2 linked regions of the Phyllobacterium zundukense genome follow. Each later gene encodes a partner of the first gene's protein in a complex. Links are inferred from orthologs where the notes say so. Each region holds a gene or a part of one and is shown in the gene's direction. Other genes may lie near its edges. The genes, in order: ccmB and ccmE.

What was found.
Region 2: the proteins of ccmB (region 1) and ccmE are in contact, whole or in part, in a solved structure (PDB 8CE8), measured with the Escherichia coli proteins. The link is inferred for Phyllobacterium zundukense from one-to-one orthologs.

Annotation. Positions count from the first base shown.
Region 1 is NZ_CP017940.1:3,875,833-3,890,815, forward strand. Bases 9,092-12,055 are described here. They hold ccmB (heme exporter protein CcmB), read left to right. Parts: upstream 9,092-10,222; coding sequence 10,223-10,888; downstream 10,889-12,055. Other genes in these bases: acnA (aconitate hydratase AcnA), read right to left, coding at 9,092-9,322; ccmA (heme ABC exporter ATP-binding protein CcmA), read left to right, coding at 9,615-10,223; BLM14_RS19420 (heme ABC transporter permease), read left to right, coding at 10,933-11,703; ccmD (heme exporter protein CcmD), read left to right, coding at 11,700-11,873; BLM14_RS19430 (DsbE family thiol:disulfide interchange protein), read left to right, coding at 11,870-12,055. In the rest of the region: BLM14_RS19370 (ABC transporter ATP-binding protein), read left to right, coding at 1-658; BLM14_RS19375 (ABC transporter permease), read left to right, coding at 655-3,222; BLM14_RS19380 (Bax inhibitor-1/YccA family protein), read left to right, coding at 3,414-4,190; BLM14_RS19385 (GNAT family N-acetyltransferase), read left to right, coding at 4,355-4,903; BLM14_RS19390 (DUF2794 domain-containing protein), read right to left, coding at 4,907-5,281; BLM14_RS19400 (DUF1223 domain-containing protein), read right to left, coding at 5,674-6,399; more of acnA, read right to left, coding at 6,635-9,091; more of BLM14_RS19430, read left to right, coding at 12,056-12,466; BLM14_RS19435 (hypothetical protein), read right to left, coding at 12,475-12,900; BLM14_RS19440 (septation protein A), read right to left, coding at 13,003-13,671; signal recognition particle-docking protein FtsY, read right to left, coding at 13,671-14,983. UniProt on the Escherichia coli protein: Required for the export of heme to the periplasm for the biogenesis of c-type cytochromes.
Region 2 is NZ_CP017940.1:2,498,041-2,513,042, reverse strand. The notes cover bases 237-3,219. They hold ccmE (cytochrome c maturation protein CcmE), read left to right. Parts: upstream 237-1,496; coding sequence 1,497-1,943; downstream 1,944-3,219. Other genes in these bases: BLM14_RS12615 (heme lyase CcmF/NrfE family subunit), read left to right, coding at 1,940-3,219; ccmI (c-type cytochrome biogenesis protein CcmI), read left to right, coding at 337-1,497. Outside these bases: BLM14_RS12630 (RT0821/Lpp0805 family surface protein), read left to right, coding at 1-209; more of BLM14_RS12615, read left to right, coding at 3,220-3,919; BLM14_RS12610 (cytochrome c-type biogenesis protein), read left to right, coding at 3,916-4,392; BLM14_RS12605 (MBL fold metallo-hydrolase), read right to left, coding at 4,396-5,286; BLM14_RS12600 (YadA-like family protein), read left to right, coding at 5,646-7,907; BLM14_RS12595 (invasion associated locus B family protein), read left to right, coding at 7,916-8,491; BLM14_RS12590 (Do family serine endopeptidase), read left to right, coding at 8,632-10,170; BLM14_RS12585 (response regulator transcription factor), read left to right, coding at 10,317-11,009; BLM14_RS12580 (sensor histidine kinase), read left to right, coding at 11,006-12,406; BLM14_RS12575 (bifunctional [glutamine synthetase] adenylyltransferase/[glutamine synthetase]-adenylyl-L-tyrosine phosphorylase), read left to right, coding at 12,403-15,002. UniProt on the Escherichia coli protein: Heme chaperone required for the biogenesis of c-type cytochromes. Transiently binds heme delivered by CcmC and transfers the heme to apo-cytochromes in a process facilitated by CcmF and CcmH.

The DNA of each region.
Region 1 (14,983 bases):
CACGGGTGCTTCCTCCGTGCATGTTCTGAAAGGCATATCGCTCAGTATCAATTCCGGACAGTCCGTTGGTATTGTCGGGCCGTCCGGATCGGGTAAATCTACCCTCCTGATGGTGCTTGCCGGTCTTGAGCACGTTGATTCCGGCTCGGTCCGGATTGCTGGTGAGCGGCTCGAGATCATGAACGAGGACGAAGCGGCTGCGTTTCGCGGTAAGAATATTGGTATCGTTTTTCAGTCCTTTCATCTCATTCCCAATATGACTGCGCTCGAAAATGTCGCCGTGCCGCTGGAACTGGCGGGAAACCCGGATGCCTTCGCCATTGCCGAACGTGTCCTGGCAGCAGTCGGTCTTGCGGATCGCGTCACCCATTATCCTGGCGAGCTTTCCGGCGGCGAACAGCAGCGTGTGGCGATTGCCCGCGCCCTTGCACCTTCGCCCAAGATACTCATCGCCGATGAGCCAACCGGAAATCTTGACACAACAACAGGCCGCCAGATCGCCGATCTTCTATTCGAAAAGCAGAAAGAGCTTGGCCTTACACTGGTGCTCGTCACGCATGACGCTGCCCTCGCAGCACGCTGCGATCGCGAAATCCGCGTTCGGTCGGGTTTGATCGAAGCGGATGATGATGCCCCGGAGCTTGCGAAAAGCGCATGAGCGAGATCGCGCCCACCCGCTCTTCGCCCTCGCTCAAACTGGCTTTGCGATTCGCCTTGCGCGAAATGCGCAGTGGCTTGTCCGGATTTTACATATTCCTCGCCTGCATTGCGCTGGGTGTGGCGGCCATCGGCGGCGTAAATTCCGTTGCCAATTCCGTTACAGCAGGCATTTCCACGCAAGGGCAGAGCATTCTTGGCGGTGATATACGCTTTCAGCTGAATCAGCGTGAAGTCACTCCGGAAGAGCGGGCGTTTCTGGATGGCAAGGGCCGGGTTGCGGTGAGTGCCAATATGCGGTCCATGGCAAGGCTTGCCGACGGCTCCGACCAGTCGCTCGTGGAAGTAAAGGCGGTGGACGAGGCCTACCCCCTCTATGGTACGCTGGTGACAGCGCCCGCACTCGGTCGCGAAACGCTGTTTACTGAAAAGGGCGGCGCGTTCGGTGCCGCCGTCGCGCAAAGCTTGCTTGACCGGCTCAATCTCAAGCTGGGCGACCGGGTCTTAATGGGATCGGCGACATTCGAGCTGCGTTCTGTCATTACCAACGAGCCTGACCTCTTATCCGATGGTTTCGGCTTTGCGCCGCGCTTCATGGTATCGCTGGGCGGGCTCAACGCCGCAGGCCTCGTTCAACCGGGCAGTCTTGTCGACCATAGCTACAAGATTGCGCTGCCCGCTGGCACGAGCGAGGCCGCCATCACGGCGATACGCGATGAGGCGCAGCAAACGTTTCCTGAAGCCGGCTGGACCGTACGAAACCGGACCAACGCAGCGCCGTCGCTCAGCGCCAATATCGAGCGGTTCTCGCAATTTCTGACGTTGGTCGGGCTCACCGCACTTATCGTTGGCGGAGTCGGCGTGGCCAATGCGGTCAGAGCCTATCTCGATGGCAAACGCGGCGTTATCGCAACCTTCAAATCGCTCGGCGCGCCTGGCTGGTTCGTCATTGCCGTTTATCTCATCCAGATTGTGATCATTGCGCTTGTCGGCATCCTCATCGGCCTCGTCCTTGCAGCCGTCATTCCCTATGCGGCGGGTTATGCGCTGCGAGACGTTCTGCCCATTGCGGCCAAGGGCGGCTTTTATCCTGGCGCATTGGCCTGGGCCGCCTTGTTCGGACTTCTGACGACACTGACCTTTGCAATCCTGCCACTCGGCCGGGCGCGGGACGTTCCGGCAACGGCGCTTTTCCGCGAACAAGGTTTTGAACAGCGGGGCTGGCCAAAGCCATTCTACATTGCTGTTGCAGCTTTGCTGATCACTGTTCTCTGCTTGCTTGCTGTGTTTTTCGCCTATGACCGGAGGATCGCCACGATCTTCATAGGTGCTGTGGCTTTCTCTTTTCTGGTTTTGCGGGCTGTTTCGGTCCTGGTCCAGTGGCTGGCCCGGCGTGCGCCACGCGTTCGTTCCACGGCGCTACGCCTCGCCATCGGCAATATCCATCGGCCCGGCGCACTCACGCCGTCAGTGGTCCTGTCTCTCGGTCTTGGCCTGACGCTTCTCGTCACGCTCGCGCTTATCGATGGCAGTTTGCGCCAGCAGCTGGCGGGCAATCTGCCCGAACGTGCCCCGAACTTCTTCTTCGTGGATATCCAGAGCAAGCAGGTGGATCAATTCACGGGCCTTGTGCAAAAGGCGTCGCCCAATGGCAAGATCGTCAGCGCGCCGATGCTGCGCGGCCGCATTGTTGCATTCAACGGTACCGACATTACCAAATTGACGATTCCACCCGAGGGGGCATGGGTGCTGCGCGGCGATCGCGGCATCACCTACGCCAAGAGCGTGCCGGAAAACTCGGCTTTGACCAAGGGCACCTGGTGGCCAGCGGACTATTCCGGCGAACCTCTGGTGTCGTTCTCGGCGGAAGAGGCGAATAATCTCGGACTCAAGATCGGTGATATGGTGACAGTCAACGTGCTTGGCCGCAATGTCACCGCGCGCATCGCCAATTTCCGTCAGCTGCAATGGGAATCGCTTGCCATCAATTTTGTCATGGTCTTTTCACCCAATACTTTTGCCGGCGCGCCGCATGCCTGGCTGGCGACTTTGACAGATCCGTCTTCAACACCGCAGGAGGAAGCCACAGTTATGCGAGACGTGACCCGTGCCTTTCCGGCCGTGACGACGGTTCGCGTCAAAGATGCGATCACCATCGCCAATGAGCTTGTCGGCCAGCTGGCCGTCGCAATCCGAGCGGCGGCATCGGTGGCACTCATCGCCTCCATCCTCGTGCTGGGCGGTGCGTTGGCGGCAGGCAATCGGGCACGCGTTCACGACGCCGTGGTGCTGAAGACTCTCGGTGCGACACGCCGCACCCTTATCCGGGCCTTCACGCTCGAATATGTCCTGCTCGGTCTTGCAACAGCGGTTTTCGCGCTCATTGCCGGTGGTCTTGCGGCCTGGTATGTGATCGTGAGGGTCATGACCTTGCCCGCATCCTTCCAGCCGGAAGTAGCGGTCATGACAGTGATAATCGCGCTGGTTCTGACCGTCGGATTTGGACTTGCGGGTACATGGAGAATCCTGGGCCAGAAGGCCGCGCCAATTCTGCGAAACCTCTGAATTCGTTAAAAAAGTGTAATTTTAGAGCAATTCATGGCCTTTTGGCTGCGATACACGTATTCTTGAGTGAATGAGGTCTTGTTATGAGGCCTGTGAATCCCCATAATTTGTCCCAAGGCATGCTGGGGTCCCGCCAGCGGCGCCTGGGGATAAACCCGACACCCGACGGGACGAAGCAAATGAGGTTAATCATGGCTGACTATCGCAACATCCAGGCCCGTACATCGGCCGGAGTGCGTGTGGACGCGGGGATCGATCAGGGTCTGCGCAGCTACATGCTCAAAGTCTACAATTTGATGGGGATCGGTCTTGCAGTGACCGGTCTTGCTGCTCTTGCACTCGTTTATCTCACGACCACTAATGATCCTTCTCTGGCCGCAGCGACACTGCCAAACGGCAAGATGCTGACCAGCTTCGGCGTTGTCTTCTACACGTCGCCGTTGAAGTGGCTCGTGATGCTCGCACCGCTTGCCGCAGTGTTCTTCCTGAGTTTTCGTATCGAGAAGATGTCCGTAGCGGCAGCTCAAACCACCTTCTGGGTTTATGCAGCCCTTGTTGGTGCGTCGCTGTCCTCGATCTTCCTGGTCTATACGTCCGGAAGCATCGTGCAGACATTCTTCATCACGGCGGCATCGTTTGGCGCGCTCTCGCTTTATGGCTATACCACTAAGCGTGATCTCTCCGGAATGGGCTCGTTCCTGTTCATGGGTCTGATCGGCATCATCCTGGCTTCCGTGGTCAATATCTTCCTTGCATCCAGTGCGTTGCAGTTCGCGATCTCGGCCATCGGCGTTCTGGTCTTCGCTGGCCTTACCGCGTATGACACGCAGAATATCAAGGAAATGTACTACGAAGGCGATGCTGCGGACACCTATGGCCGCAAGGCAATCATGGGCGCGCTGCGTCTCTATCTCGACTTCATCAACATGTTCATGTTCCTGCTGCAGTTCCTGGGCAACCGCGAATAACCACCCGAACATGAATTGAAGATCAGGGCAGCGGAAACGCTGCCCTTTTCTTTGGTGCCTCGTTCACCAAACGATGCCGCAGGCAAAGTTTATGTCTGGGCCTCTTCAAATTGTTGGCAAAGAAGTGCATGAAGCTGTCAAGATTGACCTTTGCTGCGAAGCCCATGTCTCCAATAGAAATCCGCTCGGCGCGTCCTGCCGATCTTGCCGCCATCACCGAGATTTATCGTGATGCCGTTCTCCATGGAACGGCGACTTATGAAATTGATCCGCCTGACTTTGACGAAATGGTCCGGCGGTTTCATGCCATTACCGCAGACGGTTTTCCGTATGTTGTGGCGGAGTACGGAGGATCGGTGTTCGGGTATGCCTATGCCAACTACTTCCGTACACGCCCTGCCTATTGGTGGTCCGTGGAAGATTCGATCTATGTCGCGCCCGAAGCCAAAGGCCGCGGACTTGGCAAATTGCTTCTGCAGCGACTGATCAAGGATTGTACTGCTCTCGGTTTTCGCCAGCTCATCGCAGTCATTGGCGATGGTCACGAAGCCTCCGCGTCGGTACGGCTGCACACCAGCGCCGGCTTCTCGTTTTGTGGCACCATAAGAGGTTCGGGCTTCAAGCATGGCCGTTGGCTGGATACGGCGTTGATGCAACTCGACATGAATGGCGGCGCCGAGACGCTGCCCGGCAAGCCCCCACTAAGAGCGTAACGCCTATCCCCGGACGATACTCAAGCTTTTGTCAAAGACCCTGAGTACGCGATCGAGTTCATGGCCGCGTTTGAGAATGAGGCCGCTGGCGGCGATGACGCTATAGGCCCCCTGTTTGCGGGCCAGTCTGGGGTTTTTCTCGACCCGAAACATCGGCACTTCGCTGGCCCGCCGAAAAATCGAAAAGACGGCGCGATCCATCAGGTGATCGATGGCATAATCGCGCCACTCGCCCGCGGAGACCATAAAGCCGTATATGCGAAGGATTTGATCAAGCTCACGCCGATTGAAGGTAATGGGCGGATCACTGGTGCGCACTAGAGAGATAAGTTTCGCCTGCTGTTGCGATTCATCGCCACCCGCATTGCTGTCCATCAATCAACCGCCCTTAAATTTGTCGTGTGACACCTGGATGACATAAAGGTGACCTGTTCCGCATGTATTTACAAGACCGGAATGATCGTGCGGATGCCAATTATTGGCTTTGCAAACTGTTTTTTGATCATTCTCACGAAGCAATACGGCTTGATTCCAATGGTGATGGTCTGACACATTCTCGCCATTATCTGTTCGCATTGCCGCCCGATTCGAAACCCAACATCGTTGTCATGTTGTCTGAGACGGTTCGCTCTCGAGCAATCCGATACCCCAAGCCCCCCGCCCAACGGGTTGTTTGGGTCCGAACCAATTAGTCTCCCTATATATGACAACATGCCCCAATACCTCAGGCCGGATTTATCCGGCCTGTTTTTGTTTGGGAGCCGGTTCTATCAGGGTTTCGCCGCCATGATGGACGCCCCAATGATGGGACCGGGTTTGCCTTCGCCGAGCATTTCCTGCAGCAAAACTGCGCATCCGGTCGCTTTTTTACTGGCGAGTTCACTCAGCGGAATTTCAATTTTCTGGGGCTTGCCGTCCCACATGCCGACTGTTTCCATCGCCCGCACGCTGTTGGCGTAACTCACCTTGCGCCCGACATTCTCGCCGTCGGGAATTTCAACGATGGTTTCCCGGTTAAAATAGGCGAGCAGAACTCGAACAGGATTTGTCGCGCCGGAACCGGGGCCAATATCTATCAGCAGCCGGTCAGGCGCGGTCTTCTCGATCGAAACCGGGACGGTCAGGCCGGTCGGTGTGCCGCGCGTTTCTGCAATGCGCCTGCGAATCTTTTGGCCATCCTGCCCATTCATATGTTCGCGGCCGTTCAGGATTACCTGGGGAGTGTAAACGCCGTTCAGGCGCAGCGCCGTGCGATAGGCGTTCTGCCGGTCGGTGTTTTCCGGCAATGCAAGATTGTCCGTCCAGCCGCGATAATCCCAATAGTCCACGTGAAATGCGAGGGCGACAACCTTCCCTTCGGTCGCGAGCTCTTTCAGCACCGCATCTGCTGGCGGGCAGGAACCGCAACCCTGGGACGTGTAAAGTTCGACAACACCATCAGGCTTTTTGCCAACGTTCTCCGCACAGACCGGCAGCACATAGGCAGCTGCCGCCAGAAGCGGAGCACCGATCAAAATACGTCTGGATAGAACAGGCAAAGGCACAGGTTGTATTCACTTCCCAATTTGAATGGGCTTGTTGTCAGATAAAATGATTGCGAGATGATTGATAGGAGCCGGACGTTTCAAGAGGAAGTCACTTTGAGGTGAATTCGATCACGTTTGTTCTCTCCAACCCAATCAAAAGGCCGCCGGTTGCCCGGCGGCCTTTTATTTTCATGATTCCGATCGATCAGGCAGCGAGATCGCGCAGAACGTACTGCAAAATGCCGCCGTTCTTCAGGTACTCCAGTTCATCGATCGTATCGATGCGGCAGATCAGCGGCACCTGTTTGACGCTGCCATCGGCGTAGGTCACCGTGGCAAATGTCTTCTGGCGCGGCTGGATCGCGGCCAGACCTTCGATGGAGACGATTTCGTCGCCCTTCAGGCCAAGCGATTGCCAACTTGTGCCGTCTTCGAGAACGAATGGCACGATACCCATGCCGACCAGGTTCGAACGGTGGATACGTTCGAAGGACTGGGCAATCACAGCGCGAACACCCAGCAGGTTGGTGCCCTTGGCCGCCCAGTCGCGTGACGAGCCGTTGCCGTATTCCACACCGGCGAAGATCACCAGCGGGACGTTCTCGGCGCGGTATTGCATGGCCGCATCATAGATCGGCATCTCTTCCTTGGAGGGATAGTGGAACGTGTAGCCGCCTTCACGGCCGTTCTCGCCGAGCATGTGGTTGCGAATGCGGATATTGGCGAAGGTGCCTCGCATCATCACTTCGTGATTGCCGCGACGCGTGCCGTACTGGTTGAAGTCCAGTGGAGCGACGCCGTGATCCGTGAGGTACTTGCCGGCCGGCGAAGCAGCCTTGATCGAACCGGCCGGGGAGATGTGGTCTGTGGTGATCTTGTCGCCGAACAGGCCAAGGATGCGGGCTCCCTTGATATCATTGACCTTGCCGGGGGTCTTGCCCATGCCAACGAAATACGGCGGGTTCTGCACATAGGTCGACTGGTCGTCCCAGGCATAGGTCTGACCCGCCGGCACCTTGACCGCCTGCCAGTTTTCATCGCCCTTGAACACGTCCGCATATTTGGCTGAAAACAGTTTGCGAGTGACGTTCTTGGTAATGAATTCCTGGATTTCATGCGAAGACGGCCAGATATCCTTGAGGAATACCGGGTTGCCGCTCTGATCTTCACCGAGCGGCTCGGTGGTCAGGTCTTTTGTGACGGTACCAGCCAGCGCATAGGCGACGACGAGCGGCGGCGAAGCCAGGTAGTTTGCCTGCACGTCGGGCGACACGCGGCCTTCGAAGTTGCGGTTGCCGGAAAGGACAGCCGCAGCGATCAGGCCCTTGTCATTGATGGTCTTGGAGATCGGCGCCGGCAGCGGGCCGGAATTGCCGATGCAGGTGGTGCAGCCAAAGCCGACGAGATTGAAGCCGAGCTTGTCGAGTTCCTTCTGCAGCCCGGCATTCTCGAGATAGGCGGCGACAACCTGCGAGCCAGGCGCAAGCGATGTTTTTACCCAGGGCTTGGACTTCAGGCCCTTGGCAGCGGCATTGCGGGCAAGAAGGCCGGCCGCAATTAGAACGCTTGGGTTCGAGGTGTTGGTGCAGGAGGTAATGGCGGCGATGGCAACGTCGCCATGGCCAAGATCGTAGTCCTCGCCTTCGACAACATAGCGGGCATCGAGCTGCGTGGTCTTCTTGTATTCCTTCTGCAGCGATTCATGGAAGCCCGATGCAATGCCCTCAAGAGCAATACGGCCTTCCGGACGCTTCGGTCCGGCCATGGACGGAACGACGGTACCGAGATCCAGTTCCAGCGTGTCGGTGAATACCGGATCGGCTGAATTTGGTTCACGCCACATGCCCTGCGCCTTCGAATAGGCCTCGACAAGGGCGAGACGGTCTTCGTCGCGGCCGGACATGTGCATGTAGTTGATGGTTTCGCGGTCGATCGGGAAGAAGCCGCAGGTCGCGCCATATTCCGGGCCCATATTGCCAATGGTGGCGCGGTCAGCCAGTGTCATGCTTTCGAGACCGGGGCCGAAGAATTCGACGAACTTGCCCACGACGCCCTTCTTGCGCAGCATCTGCACAACCGTGAGAACCAGATCGGTCGCCGTCACGCCTTCCTTGACCTTGCCGGTCAGGCGGAAACCGATGACTTCCGGCAGAAGCATGGAAACAGGCTGGCCGAGCATGGAGGCTTCAGCTTCGATACCGCCAACGCCCCAGCCCAGAACACCCAGACCATTGACCATTGTGGTGTGCGAGTCGGTGCCGACGCAGGTGTCCGGATAGGCGACGGTTACGCCGTCTTCTTCCTTGGTCCAGACGGCTTGCGCCAGATATTCGAGATTGACCTGGTGGCAGATGCCTGTGCCGGGCGGCACGACGCGGAAATTCTTGAAGGCCTGCTGGCCCCACTTCAGGAAGCGGTAACGCTCGCCATTGCGTTCATATTCGAGATCGACATTGCGCTTGAACGCCTGCGGATTGCCAAATTCATCGACGATAACGGAATGGTCGATGACGAGATCGACCGGGACGAGCGGGTTGATCTTCTCAGGGTCACCGCCGAGATTGACCATGGCGTCGCGCATCGCTGCAAGATCCACGACTGCGGGAACACCGGTAAAGTCCTGCATTAGGACGCGCGCCGGACGATAGGCGATTTCTGCACCGGCACTGCCGCGGTCGACAAGCCATTTGGCAACGTTTTCAATGTCCTTCTTGAAAACCGAGCGGTTGTCTTCAAAGCGAAGCAGGTTTTCGAGGAGCACCTTCATGGAAAATGGAAGCTGGGAAATGCCTTCCAGGCCGTTCTTTTCGGCTTCGGTCAAACTGTAATAGACATATTCCTTGTCCCCCACGGTGAGGGTTTTACGGCATTTGAAACTGTCAATCTGAGACATTTTGCGTTCGTCCTTATGCTGAGGCCTAAACCCGGGACGAACGCCTTTGCCGCGTTTCAAGGACGCGCTAAGGTGCGGGTGCAGTCATTTCCGCTGTCCGTCCCGCAACAGGTGTCCAAAAACGGCACCCATATCGAGATCGGCCAAAAATGGTTTCCACACCGACCGCTGGCATGGTTCACAGCTATATAGAGTTTTTCGTCGATCTGTGCCAGACCGACATTGGTCAAAAATGCATGCTGCGTCGAAATGATCGCGTGGTATTCGGGGACATATAAGAAGCGGGCCATTGATGCGACTAATCGCGGAAAACTTGGGCGGGGAAAGGGGTGGAGAACGGTTGTTTTCCGGCCTTGATTTCGCTGTTTCCGCCAGTGAAGCCCTGCTTGTCACCGGGCCCAACGGAGCGGGTAAATCCACGCTGCTGCGAATCATCGCCGGGCTGCTGCTACAGGCAGAAGGCAAGCTTCGGCTCGATGATGCGCCGGTTGCGTTTGAGGGTCTTGTGGCAGCCTCGCATTATCTCGGCCACCTCAATGCCATGAAACCTGTCTTGACCATCGATGAAAATCTGCGCTTCTGGCAGTCGTTCAACGGGACGGGCCAGTACTCCATTGCCGAAGCACTCGAACGTGTCAGTCTTGGCGATATAGGCCACCTGCCGTTCGGCTATCTCTCCACCGGGCAAAAACGCCGAGCGAGCATTGCCCGCCTGCTACTCAGCGATCGCCCGGTGTGGCTGCTGGACGAGCCGACGGCAGGATTGGACAAGGCATCGGAATTGCAATTCGCCGGATTGATGCAAGCGCATCTCAAAGGGGGCGGGATCATTGTCGCCGCAACGCATCTGCCGCTCGGGCTCGAAGGTTCAAGAGAACTGTCATTAGGGACGATGGTATAATGGGGGCCTTGTTCCTGCGCGAAATCCGGTTGGGGTTGCGTGCCGGCGGCGGCGCGCTGGTCGGCATCCTCTTCTTCCTCGCGGTTATCGCCGTTGTTCCCTTCGGTGTCGGGCCTGACTTAAAGCTGCTCGCCCGTATCGGCGCTGCGATGCTGTGGATCGGCGCCCTGCTGGCAACTCTGCTCGGTCTCGACCGGTTGTTTCAGGCAGACCGCGACGATGGTTCGCTCGATCTGCTGATCATGGCGCAGGAGCGGCACATGCTGGCGCTCACCGTGCTGGTGAAATGCCTGGCGCACTGGACCGTGAGCGTGCTGCCGCTGGTGGTCGCATCGCCCCTGCTCGGCCTGTTCATGAATATGGAACCGGCCGCGATTGGTGCGACCACGCTGACGCTGCTGGTCGGTACTCCCGCAATCACGTTGATCGGTGCGGTGGGGGCAGCCGTCGCGGTTTCGCTGCCCCGAGGCGGCCTTCTGGTTTCGGTAATCATCCTGCCGCTGACCATACCGGTACTGATTTTCGGTGTGTCTGCGTCCTATGGCGCAGTTGAAGACCCGGCACCATTTCTGGCACCTTTCCTTATTCTTGCTGCGATTACGCTGTTCTTTGCGGTTCTCGGACCGCTGGCGGCGGCAGCGGCGTTGAAATCCTCGGCAGACTGACAGAGAGGTGAATTGCGAAAAGGGCCCCGGAAAGCTAAGAGAACATGATGAGTGATGCAGTTTCCAAGACCGGACGATGGATCGACCTGGCAAACCCGACAAGGTTCCTGAGCCTTGCCGGCGCTGTACTACCCTGGCTCGGCGGATTGACGATTATCGTACTTGCCGTTGGCTTCTGGATGTCGATGCAGGCGCCCGACGATTATCAGCAGGGCTCGACCGTCAAGATCATGTTCATCCATGTGCCTTTCGCCTGGTTGTCCATGATGTGCTACACGATCATGTCCATCGCGGCGCTCGGCACACTGGTCTGGCGTCATCCATTGGCGGATGTGTCCGCCAAGGCTGCTGCCCCCATAGGCGCGGTGTTCACAGCGCTCGCCCTGATCACCGGCTCGCTCTGGGGCAAGCCCATGTGGGGCACATGGTGGGTGTGGGATGCGCGTCTCACCTCGGTTTTCGTGCTGTTCCTTATGTATCTCGGGATCATCGCACTCACACGCGCCATGGACGATCCAGCGAAATCGGCGAAAGCCACCGCCATCCTCACGCTGGTCGGCTTCATCAATATTCCGATCATCAAGTTTTCCGTTGACTGGTGGAACACCTTGCACCAGCCCGCATCGGTTTTCCGCATGGGTGGCTCGACCATCGATCCGTCATTGCTCTGGCCACTGCTGGTGATGGCAATAGGCTTTACGCTGCTGTTTTTCACATTACATATCATGGCGATGCGCAATGAAATCTGGCGCCGCCGGGTTATCGCCATGCGCCGTGTCGCGGCGCGTAGCGCGGAACGGAGGACGGAACAATGATGAGCCATACCGGGTTTGTCCTTGCCTCATATAGCGCCGCGCTCATTGTGCTGGCCGGCCTGATTGGGTGGATTTTCATGGATCAGCGTATCCAGCGCCGGGCGTTGCTGGAACTTGAATCGCGCGGTGTGCGGCGCAGGTCCGAGACGAAGATGGACAGCGCATCGTGACGGAACAGGATCAGGTGGACAAGATCCCGGCGAAGCGCAGCTCATTGTTCGTCTTCTTGCCGCTTATTCTCTTCGTCGCTCTCGCGGCGATTTTCGCTTTCCAGCTTGCATCCGGCCGGGATGAATCCGTCATCCCCTCGGCTCTTATCGGAAAGCCCGCACCAAACCTTGTCCTGCCTGCCGTCAGCGGCTTGCAAAAGAATGGACAGCCGGTTCCCGGCCTTGATCCTGCAAGCTTCAAGGGACAGGTCACCCTCGTCAACGTCTTTGGTTCCTGGTGCGTGCCGTGCCGGGTGGAGCATCCGTTGCTGATGCAGCTTGCCGAAGACAAGCGGATTCGTCTGGCCGGATTGAATTACAAGGACAAGACCGAAAACGCCTTGCGTTTTCTGGATGAGCTCGGCAATCCCTATGCGATGATCGGTGCAGACACGAATGGCCGTGCCGCGATCGAATGGGGCGTCTACGGCGTGCCGGAAACCTTCCTGATCGGTCGGGACGGCATCGTCGCCTACAAGCATGTCGGGCCCTTCACCGAACAGTCGATCCGCGATGATCTGATGCCGGCTGTGGAAACCGCTCTAAAGAAGTAACAGTTCTCTCAGTTTTCCAGCATGGCGTAGTGCCTCACCCAACCAGCCGCGCGGGTTGCGGCCGTCGCTGTGCTGTCATAGGCGTGGGTGAGCGGGACGGTGATCATCCGATAGCCGAATGTCGTCTTCGTTGCGACCGTAACCGGCGCGTCAATAGGTGTTCCGAGCGCCAACGTCTCGATCGGCCGGTCGGCGGCGGGCGCCGGAACTGTAAAGGACCGGCTGGCTACCGCTGTTCCCGGTGCAGCTTTTACCGTGCAGGTCGCGGTAATCAGCGGGTAATCGGCCTTGGTGTTCTGGCGAATCTGGCTTTCGAGATCAGCGCGGCAACGCTCGATGCTGGTCCAGCCGGCATCTGCGGTCTTGATATATTCGCAGATTTTCGCATCGCAGTCGCAACCCATCAGGGTCATCACGATGAGAGCCGTTTTCATGGAGCGCGCTTTCTGAATTCGTTGCTGTTGCCGCGATTCTTGAGCGCAGATCGCGGCGGGATTTCGTCGCGATCGGGTGGAAATTATGGCCGTTTGGCGGATTTACTTGTCTTTGCTTGCCGCTTTTTCGGGTGTCTCTTGTTCAAGGGAATATTTCATCACCAGTGGCATCTGCGCAAAGGTAAAAAGCAGGGTGATCGGCATGGTGCCCCAGACCTTGAAGGCTACCCAAAAATCCGTTGAGAAACTGCGCCAGATGACTTCATTCAGCACGGCGAGGAACAGGAAGAAAATACCCCAGCGCATGGTCAGCTTGCGCCAGCCTTCGGCATTCAGCTTGAAGGCACTGTCGAACACATAGCCGAGCAGCGATTTGCCGAAGTAAAGCCCGCCAAGCAGAATGACGCCGAACAGCGTGTTGACGATGGTCGGCTTCATCTTGATGAAGGTGTCATTGTGCAGCCAGAGCGTCAGGGCACCGAAAACCAGAACGACAATACCGGAAATCAGCGGCATGATCGGCAGGCTGCGGATCAAGATCCACGATACGCTCAGTGCTATCGCCGTCGCAGCCATGAACAGGGCTGTCGCGATGAAGATCGGCTCACCTATATTGGCCAATACTGGAAAACGTTCGATCAGCCATTCGCCGCGCGCATTGGCGAAGAAGAAGACCATGAGGGGGCCCAGTTCCAAAGCCAGTTTCAGCAGGGGATTGACTTCCTTATGTGCCGGATCGGACGGATCACGTTCGAATACGGATTCTTCCATCATGCAACTCCCGCAATGGCTTTGGCAAAATCTCTCGCGGCAAACGGCTCAAGGTCTTCGACCTGTTCGCCCACGCCAATGAAATAAACAGGCAGTTTGTGTTTGGCCGAGATGGCGACAAGAATGCCACCCCGTGCCGTGCCGTCAAGCTTGGTCATGACCAGACCATTGACGCCGGCGATATTCCTGAAGATCTCGACCTGATTCAGCGCATTCTGACCGGTGGTGGCGTCGAGCGTCTGCAGCACCGTGTGCGGTGCCTCCGGATCGTTCTTGCCAAGCACACGAACGATCTTCGCCAGTTCTTCCATCAATTCCGCCCTGTTCTGCAGGCGGCCGGCGGTGTCGATGATCAGAACATCGCTTCCCGCTTCCTTTGCCTGTTTCCAGGCGTCAAAGGCAAGTCCTGCTGCATCGGCGCCAAGTTTCGACGAGACGACCGGAGCGCCTGTACGCTTGCCCCAGATATGCAATTGCTCGATGGCGGCGGCACGGAACGTATCGCCCGCGGCAAGCATGACATTCAGGCCGCCCGCGGTAAGTTTGGCCGCAAGCTTGCCGATTGTCGTGGTCTTGCCGGTGCCGTTGACGCCAACGACGAGAATGACGTGCGGCTTGTGCGAGAGATCAAGCTCCAGCGGCTTGGCGACCGGGCCGAGCACTTTTTCGATTTCCGACGCCATGATGGTACGGACTTCTTCCGTGCTGATATCCTTGCCATAGCGCGTGGCGCTAAGGGCATCGGTGATGCGGATAGCCGTTTCCATGCCAAGATCGGCCTGGATCAGAACATCTTCGAGATCCTGCAGCGTGTCTTCATCGAGCTTGCGCTTGGTGAATATGCTGCCGATGGAATCACCGAGCTGTTGCGAGGAACGGAACAGGCCCTTGCGCAAGCGCTCGAACCAGGTAAGCCGCTTTTCCGGCTCAACGGGAAGTGGTTCGTCGGCTTGCTTTTCCTCGACCGTTCTGCTGACCGTCACCTTTGACGACGAGGGCTTCACCGGCACGGGAGCAGGTTCAATCGACACCGCAATTTCAGCCGCTGGAATTTCCGGCGCTGGTATTGCTACCGGTTCAATCACTCGCTCGCCCATCGGCGGTTCAAGGAGTTCTGCCGCAGCCCCGGATGGTTCTTCCGCTGCAGCCTCTATTTCTGGAACAGTTTCGAGAGCCGCAATGGCGGCTTCATCAGGCTCTCCGACTGCTTCAGGTAAGGGTGCCGCTTCGATCTTTGCTGTGACCGGATCTTCGAGCGGAGCAATCGCGATTTCGACCTGCTCAACGATGACAGGTTCGATTTCCGGCAGAA
Region 2 (15,002 bases), 1.4 Mb from region 1 along the record:
CACTGGAATATTCGCCTGCCGGAAAGACCGTCGAATGGAAAAACAGTAGCGGCAGCCGATCCGGTGAAGTCGTTGCGGCGCAGCCCTACCAGGTGGGCTCGCAAAACTGCCGCCAATATACCCATACGGTGCGGGTCGACGGCACGCCGCAATCGGCCCGCGGCACGGCCTGCCGTAATGAAGACGGCAGCTGGACTCCACTCACCTAAAGCCTATTGACGTTCACGCCAGAACTGAACTTCAACAGACTCAAGCCATTTCCAACCTTTGCGGCGAATTGCCCTATCAATTTAAATCCATTTGGATTTTACGCGGGGGTGGGGGTATGTCTCTGGCATGGTTTTCTGGATTATTGCTGCTTGTCTGACCGTTGGCGCGACGCTGCTGGTGCTCTTGCCGTTGACGCGGCGTGCCAAGGCGCCCGTGTCCGACAACCAATATGACGTCGAGGTCTATCGCGATCAGTTGCGTGAGCTCGACGCCGACGAGCAGCGCGGGCTCATCGATAGTGTCAACAGCGAGCAGGCGCGCGCGGAAATCGGCCGCCGCCTGCTGAAATCCGCCAAGGCGGCACAAGCCGATGAAGCGATTGTCCGTCCGCAAAAAAGTGCGACACGCGAATGGCTAACGCTCGCAACAGTTCTTGCCATCCCACTGATTTCGTGGGGTATCTATACGAAGGTCGGTTCGCCTGATCTTCCAGCACAACCGTTGGGGGAGCGTCTTGCCAAGCCTGCGGACCAGAGCACGCCCGCAGAATTGATTGCGCGTGCTGAGGCCCATCTGACGCTTAATCCCGATGACGGTCAGGGCTGGGAAGTGCTGGCGCCAATCTACCTGCGGCTCGGCCGTCCGGCTGACGCCGTCACAGCCTACCAGAATGCTATTCGTCTCAATGGTGACAGCGCCGCGCGCCAGCTCGGGCTGGGCGAGGCATTGGTCGCGGCTGCCAATGGCAAGATCACGCCCGAAGCCGAAGCTGTGTTCAGGCACGCGCTTGAGCTCGATCCGAAGGATATGCGCCCGCAATTCTACATTATTGACAGCTGGATGCAGCAGGGCCGTCTGGGCAAAGCTCGGGACCTGATCCGCAAGCTTCTGGTGGAGGCGCCTGCCGATGTACCCTGGCGCGAACAGGCGCAGGCAGCCTTGACCAGGCTCGATCAGGAGATCGCGGGTGATGCGCCGGACGTGAGCGATGTCGAAAAGACCGGCCCGGATGCCTCGCAGGTGGAAGCCGCAGCAGGCATGAGCAGCCAGGACCGGGCAGAGATGATCGAAGGCATGGTTGCCAGCCTTGCCGAAAAATTGAAACAATCACCTGATGACGTAGACGGCTGGGAGCGGCTTGTTCGCTCCTACGTCGTCCTGAACCGGCCCAATGATGCGATTGAAGCGCTGGGCCGGGCAAAGAAGGTGCTGAGTGCTGACAAGATCGCGAAGCTCGATACCGTGGCCGAGGATCTCGGCCTCGCAGACGAGCCGGAGAAAGACTGATGACGCGCAAACAGAAGCGGCTTTCGGTGATTTGTGGCGGACTGCTTGTTCTGGCAGTCGCGGCGGCGCTCGTGCTGTTTGCACTCCAGCAGAAGATCGCCTTTTTCCGCATGCCGTCCGACATTCAGGCATCCGATGTGGAATCGGAGTCGCGTTTCCGCCTCGGCGGCCTCGTCGAGAAGGGCACTGTGATCCGGGGCGAGGGGACCAAGATCAGCTTTTCCGTCACCGACCATGTCAAAAGTGTAGCCGTCACCTATGATGGCATCTTGCCGGACCTTTTCCGCGAGGATCAGGGGGTGGTCATCGAGGGCAAGTTCATGCCCGGCGGCGCCTTCGTTGCGGATAGCGTTCTTGCCAAGCATGACGAGAACTATATGCCGAAGGAAGTTGCCGACAGTCTGAAGGCCAAGGGCGTCTGGCAGGGAGAGAGCAAACAGCCATGACCGTAGAACTCGGACATTTCGCACTGGTACTCGCATTAGCCCTTTCGATCGTTCAGGCCGTGCTTCCCGTGCTCGGCGCCCGTCGTAATGATGACCGGATGATGGCCGTTGCCGTTCCTGCCGCATTCACAGTCTTTGCCTTGATCGCCCTGTCTTTTACCGCACTGACGGCGGCCTACGTTCTTTCCGATTTCTCCGTACAGAACGTCTTTGAGAATTCGCATTCGCAAAAGCCGCTGCTCTACAAATTTACCGGCGTCTGGGGCAATCACGAAGGCTCGATGCTGCTGTGGGTGCTGATCCTCAGCTTCTTCACGGCGCTGGTCGCCTTCTTTGGCAATAATCTGCCGCCAGCGCTGAAGGCCAATGTGCTTGGTGTACAGGCCTGGATCGGCACGGCGTTTCTTCTCTTCATTGTCGCGACGTCCAATCCGTTTGCCCGCATCAATCCGGCGCCGATCGAGGGGCAGGATCTCAACCCGATCCTGCAGGACATCGGCCTCGCCATCCATCCGCCCATGCTCTACCTCGGCTATGTCGGGTTCTCCGTATGCTTTTCCTTTGCGGTGGCAGCGCTGATCGATGGCCGCATCGACGCCGCCTGGGCACGCTGGGTGCGTCCATGGACGCTGACGGCCTGGCTGTTTCTGACCGGCGGCATCGCCATGGGCTCCTACTGGGCCTATTATGAACTCGGCTGGGGCGGCTGGTGGTTCTGGGATCCGGTCGAGAACGCATCGTTCATGCCATGGCTCGCCGGAACGGCGCTGCTCCACTCGGCGCTGGTCATGGAAAAGCGCTCGGCGCTCAAAATCTGGACCATTCTCCTCGCGATTCTGACGTTCTCATTGTCGCTGCTCGGTACATTCCTGGTGCGTTCAGGCGTACTGACCTCGGTTCATACATTTGCCACCGATCCGGGACGTGGCCTGTTCATCCTGGCAATTCTTGTGCTTTTCATCGGCGGGTCGCTGGCACTCTTCGCCTGGCGGGCGCAGACATTGGCGCCGGGCGGTCTGTTCCAGCCGATTTCGCGCGAAGGGGCGCTGGTCTTCAATAATCTGTTCCTGACCACAGCCGCGGCGACCGTATTGATCGGCACGCTCTATCCGCTGTTGCTGGAATCCCTGACCGGGACGAAGATTTCCGTCGGCGCGCCGTTCTTCAACCTGACCTTTGGCCCGTTGATGATCCCGCTGCTTGCCGCCGTTCCCTTCGGGCCGCTGCTGGCGTGGAAGCGCGGCGACATCCTGGCGGTGGCGCAGCGCCTTATGACAGCGTTCTTCATCGCGCTGCTGGTGGTGGCGATCGTGCTTTATCGCACTTCGGCTTCGGGCGTGCTTGCAGCCTTCGGCATCGGGCTGGCTGTCTGGCTGATGCTTGGCGCATTGACCGATCTTGCACTCAAGGCCGGCATCGGCAAGGCGCCCGTCAATGTCCTGATGCAGCGCGTCACGGGCCTGCCGCGCTCGGTCTTCGGAACGGCATTCGCGCATTTCGGCCTCGGCGTGACGCTGCTTGGCATCGTCGCCACGTCAACCTTTGCCACCGAAAATGTGCTGGTGATGAAGCCGGGCGACACGATGAACGCAGGTGGCTACACATTGCGGTTCGACCGTATCGACCCTGTCAAAAGCGCGAACTTCACCGAGGACCAGGGCCAGTTCACGATCCTCGACAGTGCCGGCCGGGAAGTGACTGACCTCATGTCGGCGAAGCGCTTCTTCCCCGTCCGCAAGATGCAGACGACAGAGGCTGGCATAAAAACATTCATGTTCAGCCAGCTCTATGTTTCGCTCGGCGATCCGGTCAAGGACGGCGTCGTCGTCCGGGTCTGGTGGAAGCCACTCGTCACACTGATCTGGCTTGGCGCCGTCATTATGATGGCGGGCGGCGGCATGTCGCTGCTCGACCGGCGTCTGCGGATTGGCGCGCCGGCCAAGGCAAAGCCGCGACCGGCGCGAGCCACGGCATGAGACGCTATTTCTCAGCGGCAGTCCTTGGCCTGGCACTCTGCTTTGCCGCGAGTGGCGCACGAGCTGTGGCCCCGGATGAAATGCTTGCCAACCCCGCATTAGAGAAGCGCGCGCGGACAATCTCCGCAGAATTGCGCTGCATGGTGTGCCAGAACGAGTCGATTGATGATTCGAACGCCGATCTCGCCAAGGATTTGCGACTGCTGGTGCGAGAGCGGCTGGTTGCGGGCGATACGGACGAGCAGGTTCTAGACTTTCTCGTCGCTCGCTATGGCGAATTCGTGCTTCTCAAGCCACGGTTGCAAATGAGCACGATACTGCTGTGGGGCTTTCCCATCGGAGCGTTGGTCATTGGCGGTACGGCGATTGTGATCGCGATCAGGCGCCGCCGTGTGACGTCTGTCGAGACGGCGCCACTTTCCGAGAGCGAGAAGAACCAGCTGAAGAAGCTTTTCACGGCATCCGGAGATTGAAGTCTATTCTTCTGCGTAACCTTTAAGCACGGCCCTCACATTCTGCGCGTGAACCGGTTCATATGGCGCGTAGTAGCCGATCGCGCCTGAACGGAAATCCTCGGTGGCGAAGGTCCGCAGATCCTGTTCGGCCAGTTCCGGCTCATCGCGCAGGCGCAGCAGTTTCGTGACATAGTTGCGCGTAGCAGTAATGAATTCCGGTCCATAGCCACCAGCCACGATTACGTCCTCGGCGCCGTGATTGGGCAGAATCTTTTCGATATCCCAGGTCGCCATGCGCTCCAGATCGCGCAAATGATATTCGAGCCGTGCCGGTTCATCGACATAGGTGACCGGATCTTCCAGCGCATCGCCCGCCAGCATCAGTTTCAGCTGCGGCAGGACCAGCATGGTCCCGTCATGGCTGTGAATATCGACATGGCGCAATTCCACATCGATCCTGCCAACTTTCAACTGCAGTTGGTCATGGAAGATACGGTTCGGCATGATCAATGGCCGGATCGGCGGGTCTCGGTTCTCCAACCGGTCGCGATTGTCGATCAGGGCCTGCGCGGTCAGATCATTGGCAATGATCTTGCAATCGGCGAAAACCTCGTTGCCGGCCACATGGTCGACATGCCAATGGCTGAGCACCACGCGGATATGGCGCACGCCGGCATCTTCCAGCGTCTTGCGGATGATCTGCGCGTGGGGGAGGGAAATGCTCGTATCATAGACCAGTGCCTCTTCGCCGGAGACGACGGCATAGGAACAGAGCCCCAGCGAGTAGGCGCCGTCATCGAGCCAGTTCGGCGCTTCCGAATAGGCGCGCACGCCATCAATCCTGCCATCATAAAACGCGTAGACGCTTTCATAGGGACGGTGAATGCGCATGGTTGATCCGAGCGGGGGCATGGATGGTCTCCGATTTCAGGGCAGTTGCTAGACTTAAACCAGCTTTGTGCCATTTCGTCCAATCTCAAGTATAATTCAACTACGAATACGTATAAAGTTGCATTCCACAAGAAATAAAAAAATTACGCGCGTAAAAATGAATTTTATCATTGCGTCATATTTCAGATTAGGATATTGCCGTCTCACCAAATAAATTTTAACATTCAAATTGTAACTTGCGTTATTAAGTCAATCTTGCATCATTCATGTTAAACTAAAGAATCAAGCTATTTTAATACTTCACGCTTTGGTTGTAACTACAATTGCCACAAGTTGTACGTCAAGAATTGTTTCAAACTACATCAGAAGTGAGAACTGCAATGAAAAGAATTGCGGTCGCAGGACCAGATACAAAAGATTCATCGCAAGCCAAATCGCCTCGACATGCGCAGTCCTGGCTTGCCGCACTCCACGCCAGCCGTTCGTTGCGCCGCCGCCTGACGGCGATCTTGCGCATGGCCTGCCGCATGCTTGGCCTCAAGCGCGGCCGCGGTCTTGGAATGCTCGGCATTGGCGGCCGGGTCGCCGTCACGGCTGGTATGATTGCCGGTGTTGCGCCGGATGCACTTGCCAGCGGTATATTTGTCAATGATGGCGGCGACAGTACCTGTACTCATGTCCTTGATGGCGGTTCTGGTGGGCCAATCTCAACCATAAACGATGCACGTCTTTGTGATTCCACCACCAAGGCCACACAGACTGACCATGTGTTGTTTTACAGCGTCCAAGGCCCCCATGCCAGATCGCTTTCGCTGGGCAATGAACTTTACGTTAATGGCGGTTTTATCGGGTTGAACAACAATACGGGCGCGAACCCAACGCTCTCCATGTGCATCGGCAACCTGAACACGAGCGCTAATGGCGTGAATTCTGTTTCTATCGGCAACAATGCAAAAGCCGATAGCGATCGCTCGATAGCGCTCGGCTTCAATTCGATTACGGCGGCGGCGACGAACGTTGGCAACAGCATTATCATCAATGGCGCCTCCTACACCATCACCGGCGGCACGCCCGACAGTGTCTTGAGCATCGGATCGGACACGCTCAAGCGGCAGATTACCAATGTAGCTGCCGGGCAGTTGAACAAGGACAGCACTGATGCCGTCAATGGTTCGCAGCTTTTCGCCACCAATTCCGCCTTGGGTGCGTTGGGCGGCAGAGTGGGGACAATCGATACGAGTGTTTCCAACATCAATGCGGGCAAGGCCGGTCTTGTGCAGCAGGCCGATGCGACCTCCAACCTGACGGTCGGCAAGGACACCGATGGCGCGGCGATCGATCTGAGGGGAAAGACCGCTGCGCGCAAACTGCTCAGCCTGACGGCAGGCGCGGTCAGTATCAATTCGACCGAAGCCGTGAATGGCTCCCAGCTTTTCAGCACCGGCAAATCCGTTGCCGATGCGCTTGGCGGCGGTGCCAGTATCGATGCCACCGGCAAGTGGACGGCCCCGGCATTCAGTATGAGCATGATCGGCGCGGACGGGAAAATCGCCACTACCCCCAGTGAGAAATCGCTTGAAGCGATCAACGGCTCGCAGCTTTGGGGCGTATCGAACAAGATCGCCGGATTCCTTGGCGGCGATGCCAGCGTCGATGCCAATGGTGTGTTCACAGGGCCTTCCTATAAGGTCACCAATATCAACGCCAACGGAACTACAAGTTCCACCTCGTACAACAATGTCGGCAGTGCGCTTGGCGGGTTGAACGACAACACAACCAATATCAACAACCGGATCAATGAGATAACCAAGGAAGTCACCACATTGGACAAAGATTCCCTGCGCTGGGACGAGCAGAAGGGCGTCTTTACGGCACTGCGCGATCAACCCATCAGCGTAGACGGAGTCACTAAGATGGTTCCTGGCACCAGCAAGATTACGAACATCACGGATGGTGAAGTGAATGCCACCTCTACGGATGCCGTCACTGGCGCCCAATTATTCGAGCGAGACGAAAGAATTACAAATATCGACCATCGCGTCACGAAGATCGAAACGACGGTGAATACGGACATCACGGCGGCAATGGACAAGACAGCGGTGAAATACGCGCCTGATGCCAGCGGCAACAAGACCAACGAGGTCGCGCTCGTCGGCGGTGATCCGAACGCGCCGGTACTCATCAGCAATGTCAAGGCCGGAGCTGCCGACAATGATGCGGTGAACGTCAAGCAGCTCAAGGAAACGATCACCCAGGAAACCACCAGGGTCAACAACCAGGTCAACCAGTATCTCGACGAATCGAAGACCTATACCAACAATCAGATCGCCAGTCTGAGAAGCGATACGGATGAGAAGTTCGGTATCGTCGATCAGAAGCTGGATCAGCTGAGCTCGGATATCGGTGCGGTTCGCAATGAAGCGCGCCAGGCGGCGGCGATCGGGCTGGCGGCTTCATCCCTGCGGTTTGACAATACGCCAGGCAAGATCAGCGTCGCCATGGGCGGCGGCGTCTGGAGGGACCAAGGTGCCGTGGCATTCGGTGCGGGCTATACCAGCGAGAGCGGCGCAATACGCGCCAATCTTTCGGGCGTGGCAAGTGGTGGCGAGGTCGGTGTCGGCGCGGGCTTCACGCTCAATTGAGACCGAACGTGATCAGGCAAGCCTTGAAGTTCCCCACGGCTGTCGCTTGCCTGCTCCTGTCCGGCTGGTACCCCACCGCCGGACAGGAGATACCCGGTCCTCTCTACAGCATCAAGCCATCCGAGGTCACGGTTCCTGAAGGTGCAGAGCTTGGCCGCTACCGCCGCATTATTCAGCCATTCGAGAATTGGGTTCTCATATGCGACGAGAACCTGAAATCGATGAAGAAGATCTGCAATGTCACGCAATCGATTGTCGATCAGAATGGCCAGTTTGCCTTCTCGTGGTCGCTCGCCGCCACCGAGGGCGGCAAGCCGCTGATGATCCTGCGGACACGACCGGGCCTTGGTGTGAAAAAGCCGGTGATGCTGACTTTTTCCAGCCGGAGGGAACCCGTCTCCGTCGAGACCTATGCCTGTGATCCGGGCGTGTGCATTGCGCTGCTTCCCGTTGGACCAATCCTGCGCGAACAGATTGCCAAGGGAGCTACGGTCGGCATCTCATATGAAGCCGCACCAGCCGAACCCCTTGCCTTCGACGCACCATTGAAGGGGGTGTCGGCAGCGCTCGCGGCGATAAAGTAATTGTATACTGACACGTCGTTCTTCCCGCTAACCTTACAAATTTGTCATGTTACGGAAATGGCGGGGTAACGTTCTTATCTGTATCACTGATGGTATAAAGCAATCGGCATTTCGACCGAACGCCTCAAGGAGATACATTCATGTCGAACAAAGTTAAGTCCTCCACCTACTGCGCGGGCATCGCCGCCGCCCTGCTGTCCTCGGCGCTTGTCGGGGGCTTGCTGGCGACCGGCCCACTCAGCGCCATCGCCCCGGCGCAAGCTGAGGCTGTGCGCGTCGATTCTGTTCAGCAGCCCGGCTTTGCCGATGTCGTCGAAAAGGTCAGTCCCGCCGTTGTCAGTGTTCGCGTCAAGAGCGCTATCAACCAGACTGCCGATGACGGCTCGGGTTTCCCCGGCATGGACCAATTGCCAGACGATCATCCGCTCAAGCGCTTCTTCCACGAATTCGGCGGCCCCGACCAGCGTCCTGATCAGCGCGGCATGGAGCCACGCAAATCGCCTCGCGACCAGCACCGGCCAGACCGCGTTCGCCCCACCGCCCAGGGTTCCGGCTTCTTCATTTCCGAAGACGGCTATCTGGTGACCAACAACCACGTCGTCGAGGACGGCAGCGCCTATACGGTTGTGCTGAATGACGGCACGGAACTCGATGCCAAACTGATCGGCAAGGACAAGCGTACCGACCTCGCCGTGCTCAAGGTCGATGACAAGCGCAAGTTCACCTATGTTTCGTTCGGCGATGACAACCAGATCCGCGTCGGACAGTGGGTCGTTGCCGTCGGCAATCCGTTCGGTCTTGGCGGCACAGTGACAGCCGGTATCGTCTCCGCCCGCGGCCGCGACATTGGCGCCGGCCCGTATGATGACTTCCTTCAGATCGACGCAGCTGTCAATCGCGGCAATTCCGGTGGTCCAGCCTTCAATCTGAATGGTGAGGTTGTCGGCATCAATACCGCGATCTTCTCGCCATCGGGTGGCAGCGTCGGTATCGCCTTTGCCATCCCTGCCACGACTGCCAAGAATGTTGTCGACCAGTTGATGAAGACAGGCTCGGTTTCCCGCGGCTGGATCGGTGTGCAGATTCAGCCTGTGAGCAAGGAAATCGCTGAATCGCTCGGTCTCTCCGAGGAAAAAGGCGCCCTTGTTGCCGAGCCGCAGGCCGATGGTCCCGCAGCCAAGGCTGGTGTCGTCGCCGGTGATGTGATCACGGCCGTCAATGGCGAGACAGTGATCGATCCACGCGATCTCGCCAAAAAGATTGCGGCGATCAGTGCGGGCAAGGATGCAGAGCTGACTGTGTGGCACAAGGGTGAGGCGAAATCGCTCAATGTCGCGATCAAGCCGTATCCCCAAGACGACCAGCAGGCCGCGAACGCACCGCAACAGGATGATCCTTCAAAGGCTTCCCCACTCGATGACTATGGTTTGACGGTCATGCCGTCCGACGATGGCAAGGGCGTCGTGGTGACGGATGTCGATCGTCAGGGCGATGCCGCTGACAAGGGCATCACGACGGGTGACATCATCGTCTCGGTCAACAACAAGCCCGTGAAGAGCGGTGGCGATATCGATGCGGCGATTGCGGAAGCAACAAAGACCGGCCGTAAGGCGGTGCTGCTGCAGGTTCAGACAAACGACCAGTCACGGTTCGTCGCACTGCCCATCAACCAGGGCTAACCGCAACGAGTTGCCGCGGCGCTGCACACCCCACCCCCGCACGCGCCAGAGCAAAAGGGCGGCAGATCCTTCGATAATCTGCCGCCCACTTTTCTTTCCAGGTGACGCCCTTAACTCATTCGGCAAAAACGGCTTAGTATTGCGCCATGAAGATTCTCGTTATTGAAGACGACCGCGAAGCGGCCCGCTATCTGGAGAAGGCCTTTGCTGAGGCAGGCCATTCGGCCGATGTCGCCGGCGATGGCGAAACCGGCTATGCGCTGGCGGAGCAGGGAACTTACGACGCTCTCATCGTCGATCGCATGCTGCCGCGCCGGGACGGGCTTTCGGTGGTGGCTGCGCTTCGCGCGCAAGGCAATGATACACCCGCTTTGATCCTATCCGCTTTGGGCCAGGTCGATGATCGTGTCACGGGCCTGCGTGCCGGCGGCGACGATTATCTGACCAAGCCCTATGCCTTTTCCGAACTGCTCGCGCGGATCGAGGTCCTGCAAAGGCGCTCAAGCCCGAAAGAGGCCGAGACGGTCTACCGCGTTGGCGATCTCGAACTGGACCGCCTGTCGCATACGGCCAAACGAGCCGGGCAGGTCATCATTCTGCAGCCGCGTGAATTTCGCCTGCTCGAATATCTGATGCGCCATTCGGGGCAGGTCGTCACCCGCACAATGCTGCTCGAACACGTCTGGGACTATCATTTCGATCCCCAGACCAACGTCATCGATGTGCATGTCTCGCGCCTGCGCGGCAAGATCGAGAAGGGTTTTGATACGCCTTTGCTGCACACGGTGCGCGGAGCCGGCTATATGCTCAAAGCGGCGGCTGCCGGTACCGATGCATGAGCCGCTTCCGTGCCATGATGAAAATGACAGCCGTCCGGCTGTCAGCGCTCTACCTGCTACTTTTCACGGTTTGCGCGCTCGTCCTGGTTTTCTATATGACCAGCCTTTCGGTGCGGCTTCTGACCACGCAGACCGAGGCTGCGGTCAATGAGGAAATCGAGAGCATCGGCCAGGCTTACGAGCGCGGCGGCATTGCCGGTCTCGTCCGCTCGATCGACCGGCGCGGACGCCAGCCGGGTGCCTATCTCTATCTCGTAGCCGACCCTGCCGGCCGCATTGTTGCCGGCAATGTGCAAAGCATCGAAATCGGCGTCTTGCAGAGTGAAGGCTGGATTGAACGGCCAATCACCTATGAACGCTACGGTGAGGGCACCGATCCGCAGGTGCATACAGCCATTGCGCGGGTGATTGTCATGCCCAATGGCATCCGCGTCATGGTTGGGCGTGACCTCGGCGAGCCGGAACAGGTTCGCCTTGTCGTGAGACGCGCCCTCATGGCGGCGCTCGGCATTATGGGCGTCGGTGCTTTTCTGATCTGGTTCTTTGTCGGGCGCCGCGCCTTGCAGCGCATCGATGAGGTCTCTGTCGCCTCGCAGCGCATCATGGGCGGCGATCTGGCCGGGCGACTTCCGGTCAGCGGGTCGGGCGATGAGTTCGACCGCCTGGCGGAAAACCTCAACGGCATGCTTGCGCGGATTCAGGAACTGAACGAGGGCGTAAGACACGTCTCCGACAATATTGCGCACGATCTGAAGACACCGCTGACCCGCATGCACAATCGCGCCGAGTCCGCGCTTTCCAACGCGAAGACAATGAAGGCCTGGCGTGCCGCCATGGAAGGCATGATCGGCGACTCCGACCAGCTCATCCGCACCTTCAATGCGATCCTGATGATCTCCCGGCTTGAATCCGGCTATTCGAGCGAGGGGATGGAGCAGATGCCGCTATCGACCATCGCAGAAGATGTGTTCGAGCTTTATGAACCTTCAGCCGAAGAGGCCGGGGTCAAGCTGACCTTGGGAACGATCGACGCAACGCCAGTCAAGGCGAATCGCGAGCTGGTAGGCCAGACCATCTCCAATCTCGTCGACAACGCCATCAAATATGCCAGCGCCAGCGAGAAACCCGTCGAGGTCACCCTCTCCGTCGAGAGAGCGGACGGCAAGGTCAAGGTCATCGTTGCAGACAATGGACCCGGCATACCGCCAGATCAGGTGGACCGGGCGACGGAGCGGTTCGTACGGCTGGAGGAGAGCCGTTCGCAGCCGGGATCCGGCTTGGGGCTTAGCCTTGCCAAGGCCGTGATGAAATTGCACGGTGGCACACTGGAGTTGATGGACAATGCGCCGGGCCTGCGGGCTGTGCTCGTTTTTCCGGTGGGGGAGGAAAATGCATGAATGGCAAAGCCACGGCGGCAAGCGCAGGCGACAAACCCTTCTTTGCGCGAACTTTGCGTGATCTGGCGCCTCTGGACAAGAAAAATGCCGAGGCCCTGCTGCGTGAACTTCTCAAGAAAGCTGCGGAGAAGGAATGTTCCGGCATCAGCGCGCTGAAAGACAAGCCTGCCGCTGCCTTCCTTTCGGCTGTGCTCGATCTCTCGCCCTATTTGCGCACCGTTCTGCTGCGCCGCCCCATGATTGTCGAGCCGCTGCTCGAAATGCCACTGCCAAAGCGTCTCGAAGCGCTGATGCTGGAGATCGCGGAGAGTACCGAAGGCGACAGCGTCACCGAAGCTGGCTTGATGACCGCGCTTCGGCAATTGAAGCTGGAAGGGCACGCCCTCATAGCACTGGGCGACCTTTCCGGCCTTTTTGTGACCAAGGACACCACATTCTGGCTGTCGCGGCTCGCCGAAGAATGTGTTGGCGCAGCTGTACGGTTCCTGCTGCGGGATGCGCATGAGGCTGGCAAGCTCAAGCTTCCAGATCCAAAGCATCCAGCGAGGGACTCCGGCTGGATCATTCTCGCCATGGGAAAATTCGGCGCCTTCGAGCTGAATTATTCTTCCGATATCGATCTGATCGTCTTCATTGACGAGCACAGCCCCGCGATCACCGATCCCTATGAATGCGTCGAGACCTTTTCACGGCTGACACGCCGTCTTGTGCGTATCCTGCAGGACCGTACAGCCGATGGCTATGTCTTCCGCACGGACCTGCGGTTGCGGCCCGATCCGGGCTCGACGCCGCTGGCCATCCCGGTTGGAGCCGCTCTCAACTACTATGAAGGGCGCGGGCAGAATTGGGAACGCGCCGCCATGATCAAGGCGCGGCCCGTGGCTGGCGATATCGACGCCGGAAAGCGCGTTATCGCCGAGCTCGCACCCTATGTCTGGCGCAAATATCTCGACTATGCTGCGATTGCCGATGTTCACTCGATCAAGCGGCAGATCCATGCGCATAAGGGGCACGGCGAGATTGCCGTGCGTGGCCACAATGTGAAGCTTGGCCGTGGCGGCATTCGCGAGATCGAATTCTTCGTGCAGACCCAGCAATTGATCGCCGGCGGGCGTTTCCCGCAACTGCGCGGCTCCAGGACCGTCGACATGCTGGCGGCACTTCATGGTCTTGGCTGGATCAGTGAGGAAGCGCGCGACACGCTTGCGCAACAATATGGCTTCCTGCGTGATGTCGAACACCGCATCCAGATGATTGCCGATGAGCAGACGCATATGCTGCCGGAAGACGACGAGAACTTCCTGCGTGTGGCATATATGATGGGCTACAATGATGGCGAGGTCTTTGCCACGGATTTCCGCAACGCGCTGAAGACTGTCGAGAACCATTACGCTGCCTTGTTCGAACAGGCGCAGGACCTGACGGGCGAGGCGGGCAATCTGGTGTTCACTGGCGACGTCGATGATCCGGATACGCTCAAGACGCTGCAGAATTTCGGTTTCGAGCGCCCCAGCGATATTTGCCGGGTGATCCGCACCTGGCATTTCGGCCGCTATCGCGCGACGCAATCGGCCGAAGCACGCGAACGTCTGACCGAGCTGACACCGGTCCTGCTGAAGGCATTCGGCGCGACCGCACGCGCGGATGAAGCGCTGATGCGTTTCGACGGCATGATCAAGGGGCTCCCGGCCGGCATTCAGCTGTTCAGCTTGCTCCAGTCCAATCCCCGCCTTCTCGACCTTCTGGTGCTGATCATGGGCGCCGCGCCGCGGCTTGCCGACATCATCACCCGCAAACCGCATATTTTCGACGGCATGCTCGATCCTGCGATCTTTGCCGATGTGCCAACGCGCGCCTATCTCGCCGAGCGGCTGGAAGGCTTTCTTGGTCCCTCGAAAGTTTATGAGGACATCCTCGACCGGCTGCGTATCTTTGCCGCTGAGCACCGCTTCCTCATCGGTATCCGCCTGTTGACCGGCGCAATCGATGGGATGCGGGCGGGCAAGGCTTTCGCCGATCTGGCCGATCTTGTCATCGATCGTGCGCTGCAGGCGGTCATTGACGAGTTCGCTGCCAAACACGGAAAGGTCAAGGGCGGGCGCATTGCCATCCTCGGCATGGGCAAGCTCGGCAGCCGCGAACTCACCGCCGGCTCCGATATCGATCTCATTCTGCTCTACGACCATGACGAACGAGAAGAAGAGTCGGACGGCGACAAGCCACTGCCGCCATCGCAATATTACATGCGGCTCACGCAGCGGCTGATCGCGGCGCTGTCAGCCCCAACCGCTGAAGGCGTTCTCTACGATGTGGATTTCCGCCTGCGCCCCTCCGGCAACAAGGGGCCAGTGGCTACGCATATCGATGCGTTTCGCAAATATCAGCGCACGGAAGCCTGGACCTGGGAGCATATGGCATTGACCCGCGCCCGGCCCGTTGCCGGTGACGCGACCTTCTTTGCCGAGATCGAAGCGGACGTCAGCGAAATCCTGGGGATGCCACGCGATACGGCAAAGATAGCCAAGGATGTCGCCGAAATGCGGGCGATGATCGAAAGCGAAAAGCCGCCAAGCGATGCATGGGACCTCAAGCTGGT